DNA from 2 places in the Clostridiisalibacter paucivorans DSM 22131 genome. Region 2 is predicted to be linked to the other one. Evidence: a T-box and tRNA genes for the amino acid it is inferred to sense, from the RefSeq annotation. Region 2 holds a T-box; the other holds one or more tRNA genes.

Region 1 (3,438 bases), on a different contig from region 2:
TTTAGTTTCTTTAATCTCTATTTTAGCATAATATAATAAATTACAAAAGAATCATGATTCTTTTATAACTTTTAAAATTTTATCTAGCTTTTTTTTCTGATCATCATTTAATAAAGGCCTTATTCTTTGTAATTTTTTTATTTTCTTCATAAATTCTTCTTTATTTTCTCCTTCTGATAATTTTTTATTGAGATTTATTATCTCAATAAATAATTCATCTTCTGATTTTCCAGAATATTTATCTGCCATATCTTTAAGTTTTCCCATCTGTTCTTCATTAGGATTTGCAGTTTCTTTAAATTTTTCTATTACCTTCTCCATATCAGGTATGTTCTTTTTATCATTTTCAACATTTGCATTCTTGTGATTATTTACGTTTTTATCCATATCTCTTCTCCTTCTTCTCAAAGACAATTCCTCCCTTATTTTTTAGTTTAATATACTAACTATTAATACATATGTTACATATTTAAAGTATATTACTCTTTAGGATAAATGCTATTAAAGTAGTGATATTGATTAAAACATAATTAGTATATTAAAAATTTTATGTAACACATTTTATCTTTTAGCATAATATGAAATGTAAGCATTGTATATAAATCGCCTTTAAAAGGAGGTAGTATAATGAATGAATTAGTACCTTTACAAAATAATAAACCTGTTTCAAATTTAAAAACCAAGACCCCTCCTTTCCCACTATTACCATTAGTTATTATCTCAATTCCTCTACTTAAAAAAGATATTTTTCCAGCTTTTCAATCTATTCAAAGCAAACTTGGCATAAATAGCATCAATGATTTACACCATAAACTACATACAGTAAGAAGAATAGGACCTTATCTTCCTGAACCCATGGTCAATTTGATGGAAGTATTTATACCTATCTATGATACAATTGACAAATCAATCAATCTAATGGAAATAGTTAAAGTAAAAAAAGATAATAACCCCATAAAAATTAATACTACTTTATCTAAAAATAAAAGAATTGAAAAAATAATAGATATCCTTGATGAAGATTTTCCACAGAGTAATATAAAGAGTATATATCCAATAATAGAGATTGCATTTAATATAGACAAATATAAAGGATTAATTGAAGGGATTAAAACTTTACAAGATGGTAAAAAAGAGTTAGCACTAGAAGATATGATAGAAAAATTTGCGCCTCTTATTGTTGGAGAAGACACCAAAAGTATAAGCAAAATTAAAGATATGGCTAAGATGGCTCAAGTATTATCTGCATTAGATGATGAGGATGAATAATACATAAATGGGGTTTACAAAACAATAAATTGTAAGTATAATATACTTATGATAAAAATGGGGATATGGCGAAGTTGGGATCGCGCCTGACTGGCAGTCAGGAGGTCAGGGGTTCAAGTCCCCTTATCTCCACCATAAGTTCTGTATGATTAAAAGACATACCTTGATTCAAGGTATGTCTTTTTTTATCATCATATACTTTGCATAATCCATCATATTTTATATTCTTTTCATCTCGTCTAAGAGACAGGGTTATAAGTAAAGAATCAAATTAGTTATATTTTTGTTGATTTTTAGTATAATACCACTTTTTTTACACATTCTAAAATTGGAGGTGTTTCAAAATGTATTTAACTCAAAAAGAAAGATACTTATTGGAAGATCAAAAGAGTCATGAAGAATTGTGTATAAAAAAGTATAGTAATTATGCAAACCAAGCTAAAGATCCTCAACTAAAACAAATTTTTACTCAACTTGGTAATCAAGAGCAAGAACATCTTAATACCATCAATCAAATTATGGATGGTCAAATTCCAAATGTCAACCAACAACAGCAACAAGGTATGCAAAATCAACAAAATCAGTCCATGAGCCAAAGCGGAATGAAAGATCAAAGTGATGCTGATTTATGTACCGATCTTCTTGCTACAGAAAAATATATTTCTTCTACCTATAATACAGCAATATTTGAATTCACAGATACTAATATTAGAAAAGTGTTAAATCATATTCAAAAAGAAGAACAAGAGCATGGTGAAAAAATATTTAATTATATGCAAAGTCACGGTATGTATGATGTACAATAATTAATTAAAGAAACCATGAAAAGAGGACAGTTAAGTTTTATGTAAGAACTTTAACTGTCCTCTTTTCTAATATGAATCTTGTTTTTTCAAAAATAAGTTTTTCTATTTTATTCTTCTGTATACCTTTGTCAAAGTTATCTCTATACTTCTTTCTAGTTAGTAACATTATATACTTATGCATATATTTAATGTTAATTATGATATAATAATCATCATGTATGGGGGGTGTTTTTATGAAGGTCATCGATACATTCAATTCTAAATCAGCTTGCTCCTTGCAAAGACTACCACAAAGCCAGCTATGCTTTGTTTGGAGCCTAAGCTGTTAAGTTAGCTGAAATTGCGTGCAAGTTTTAGGCTCTGTAACACATAGCTTTTTAGTATTCTTTGCTTTAATACTATGATAAAAGTGGAGGAGTAAGGAAATGAAATATGCAAAAGCACAAGATGTGTTACCAGAGAAAATTGTTAAAATAATACAGGAATATGTAGATGGAAAATATCTTTATGTACCCAGAAAAAAAGAAAACCATAAGGCGTGGGGAGAAAATAGTGGTATAAAAAATAGTCTCAAGATAAGAAATAATGAGATTTATATAAAATATATTGAAGGTACTACTGTTGATAAATTAGCTCAAGAGTATTACCTATCAGAAAAGAGTATAAGAAGAATAATAAGTCAAGAAAAACGTCTGTAATACTCATAATTATTACAGAATTATTTATTAGATTGAATGCTTGTTTTAAATCATGTTATGATTTCATTGTGTCAATCAAGTGAAGGTCATCATTTCTAATTTAAAACAAGTTTCGGAATTAAAAGTTATGAATATATAGTATGATTTAAATTAGGATGATTATTGTTACTTTCATTTGGAGTAATAATAATCATTTTTTTGTTAGTAAGGTAATAGTAAAATAAATTTGAAAGTAAGACCTTATTTACTTACATGAATAGTAAAGATGATATAAATTAGAAAAGAGGTGCTAAACTTTATGAAAACTTTTATAAAAAAACAGGAGTATAATCATATAAAAAAATGTTTATATGATTTAAATAATACTTTTAGAAATTGCATAGATATTAATATTATTAAAGCAAATAAAGAGTATATACAGGATAAAATATTACGTATTTTTCCAAATTTATCTGAGGAAGAAAAAAATATACTTGATATTAGTAAAATAAATGAACCACTTTACATTGATAAATATTTAGCTGAGCTAAATAAATATGTATATGGTATGCCAATCATTACAAATGCACAAATTAATAAATTGTTTAAAAAAGAAAAGAAATTAAAGCTACCAAATCTAAATGCACAAAATTCAAAGAACGTGTATTTAGGTTGGATTGATGAAT
Region 2 (3,438 bases):
ATATCTAAGAAGCAAGGTATTTTAATAGCATTAATATTATTATCTATATATCTAATTAATAAGATGATTGTTAATACTGATATTTTAGGTGAATTGGTATTTATTATATTGTTTTCAATTATTTTTTCTTATGTATTAAATCCATTGGTAAATAAGATGGAAAAACAAGGAATAAAGAGGGTTTGGGGAGTATTGATTACATATGTAAGTATTGTTTTAGTACTAGTGTTAATATTTATTTCAATATTCCCTGCTATAGTACAAGAGTTTAAAAAATTGGCAGAGTTAATGCCTTCTTATTTTAAAGAGATAAATATTGCATTTAATAATATATACAGACTTTATTCTGATAATATAAATAATCTTCCTGCGGGATTTGAAGGGATAAAAACAAGTTTTGATGATAGTTTAGGAAATATTCAAAGTGTATTAATATCTGCAGTTGAAAATATAACTACTACAATTGTAGGTATATTTTCAAAAACCTTTAGTCTTTTATTAATACCAATTTTATCTTTTTATTTTATAAAAGATAAAGAACTGTTTAAACAAAAATTATATCTTATGATTCCTAAAAATTATCGCCAAGATATTATAAGAATAGCAAAGGATGTTGATTTGGTTTTAGGTAAATTTATAAGGGGTCAATTGATAGTTGCTTTTTTTGTAGGACTGGCTACAGCCATAGGATTGTTGATACTGGGAATAGATTTTTCTTTAATTATAGGTATAATTGCAGGAATAGCAAATGTAATACCGTATTTTGGGCCTATAATGGGTATAATACCTGCAGTGATGTTTGCGTTTTTAGAAGATCCGTCTAAAATAATATGGGTAATAGTAGTATTTATTGTTATACAACAGATAGAAGGAAATATACTTTCTCCTAAGATAGTGGGAGAGAGTGTAGGACTTCACCCTGTAGTAGTTATAGTTTCTTTACTTATAGGAGGAAGTTTAATGGGGATATTAGGTATGTTATTAGCTGTACCTGTAGTTGCTGTTTTAAGGATATTATTCAATTTTTCAATTGAAAAGCTAACTGAATAACGATTTAAAACATAGAATGTTGACAAATCTAATTTATGTTAATATAATACTGAATATAGTTTGGACATTATTTATAAAAAATTAATATAAAATACTATGAAGGGGATTAGTAGATAAGTTTTTAATATTTCAGAGAAGATACTCTAGGCTGAGAAGTATCTATATTAATCTATCGAAGCTACCCTGGAGTTTAAATGTAAGTATATGAGGAATTTACGATTAATTCCTTATATAATAAAGAGACTGTTCCATAGTAAATAGGGTGGTACCGCGGGTTATCTCGTCCCTATATTTCGGAACAGTTTTTTGTTTTTTGTAAATATTTATTTGGTTTACATATAGAAAATCTAAAATAAAAGGAGAGTATGTAAATGAAAAAATTAGGATTACATCAATTGAGAAAAATGTTTTTAGAATTTTTTCAAGAAAAAGGGCATTTAGCAGCTAAAAGTTTTCCATTGGTACCTAAGGATGACAAAAGCTTGTTACTTATAAATGCAGGTATGGCTCCTCTTAAGCCTTATTTTTCAGGAGCTAAAGAGCCACCAAGAAAAAGAATGACAACATGTCAGAAATGTGTAAGAACAGGTGATATTGATAATGTAGGTAAGACAGATAGACATGCTACTTTTTTTGAAATGCTTGGAAATTTTTCTTTTGGTGATTATTTTAAAATAGAAGCCATAAGATGGGCTTGGGAGTTTATGACGGAAAGAATGGAAGTGTCTAAAGAAGATTTATGGGTTTCTGTATACAAGGATGATGAAGAAGCTTATAAAATATGGAATGAACAGATAGGTGTACCCAGCAAAAGAATAGTTAAATTAGGAAAAGAAGATAATTTTTGGGAGTTAGAAACTGGACCATGTGGTCCATGTTCAGAGATATATATAGACAGAGGTGAAGAATATACTTGTGGTAGTCCAACATGTAAGCCTGGATGTGAATGTGACAGATATGTTGAAGTATGGAATTTAGTATTTACACAGTTTGAAAAAGACGATAGAGGTAATTACACTCCATTACCCAATCCCAATATAGATACAGGTATGGGACTAGAGAGACTGGCAGCTGTAATGAACGGAGCTGATAATATATTTGAAATTGAACCTATTAGTACAATACTTAATGAAGTAGAAAAATTGTCAGGAGTAAAGTATGGAGAGAGCAAAAAAGATGATATGTCTATAAGGGTAATAACAGACCATTTAAGAGCTATAACTTTTTTAGTATCTGATGGTGTTATACCAAGTAATGAAGGACGAGGATACGTGCTTAGAAGACTTATTAGAAGAGCATCTAGGCATGGCAAATTATTAGGCATAAAAGATAATTTTTTATATAATATGGTTAAATTAGTAATAGATAATTGGAAGGAAGAATACCAAGAATTAGAGGAACGAGAAGTTCAAATTTCTAAAATTATAAAAATAGAGGAAGAAAAATTTGAAGAGACTATAGACCAGGGACTAAACATATTAAAAGAATATATTAAAGAATTAACAGATAAGAAATTAGATAAACTTGATGGAATTAAGGCATTTAAACTTTATGACACATATGGTTTCCCATTGGATTTGACAAAGGAAATTTTAGAAGAAGAAGGGTTATCCATAGATGAGAGTGCATTTAATGAAGAAATGGAAAAACAAAGGGATAGAGCTAGAAAAGCTAGAGGAGATAGTGATGATAATGGATGGAAGATAGAAGAGAATCTATCATCAATTATAGGTACAGAGACATATTTTAAAGGTTATGACAAATTATCACTGGAGACAGAGACCCTTATGATAATTAAAGAAAATGAAGTATCAGAAGAATTAAAAGAAGGAGAAGAAGGAATTATAATACTTAAAGAGACACCTTTTTATGGAGAAAGTGGAGGACAAATAGGTGATCATGGTATAGTTTATAATAACTGTGGAAAGGGTATAGTAAAAGATACAAAGAAGATATCTGATGACAAAATATTACATTTTGTTGTTATGAAAAATGGAAAAATAGGTAATAACGAAAAAGTAGTTGCATCTGTAGACAATAAAAAGAGGTATAGCATAGCTAGAAATCACTCTGCTACTCATTTATTGCATAAAGCTTTAAAGGAAGTTATAGGGGAGCATGTTAACCAAGCAGGTTCTTTAGTTACTGACGAAAGATTAAGATTTGATTTTACTCATTTCCAGGGACTAGAAATTAAGGAAATAGAACAAATAGAAAAAATAGTTAATGATAAAATATTTGAATCTTTGGAAGTATTAGTATTAGAAAAGACTTTAGAAGAGGCTAAAGAAATGGGAGCTACTGCTTTATTTGATGAAAAATATGGGGATAAAGTAAGAACTATAAAAATTGGAGATTTTAGTATGGAGTTATGTGGAGGAACCCATG

The links. The T-box of region 2 lies ahead of alaS (alanine--tRNA ligase). A T-box ahead of a tRNA ligase gene usually reads a tRNA of that ligase, here a tRNA-Ala.
Region 1: it encodes a tRNA-Ala, which carries the amino acid that the T-box ahead of alaS (alanine--tRNA ligase) is inferred to sense. The anticodon was not compared.

The regions. Positions count from the first base shown of each region.
Region 1 is NZ_JHVL01000029.1:11,580-15,017, reverse strand. It holds gene Q326_RS0109295 (hypothetical protein) at 52-408, opposite strand; gene Q326_RS0109290 (hypothetical protein) at 628-1,269, shown strand; tRNA gene Q326_RS0109285 (tRNA-Ala) at 1,329-1,404, shown strand; gene Q326_RS0109280 (spore coat protein) at 1,614-2,075, shown strand; gene Q326_RS0109270 (CD3324 family protein) at 2,501-2,773, shown strand; gene Q326_RS0109265 (elongation factor G-binding protein) at 3,072-3,438, shown strand, end outside.
Region 2 is NZ_JHVL01000005.1:85,608-89,045, reverse strand. It holds gene Q326_RS0103695 (AI-2E family transporter) at 1-1,050, shown strand, start outside; T-box leader at 1,138-1,341, shown strand; gene alaS (alanine--tRNA ligase) at 1,422-3,438, shown strand, end outside.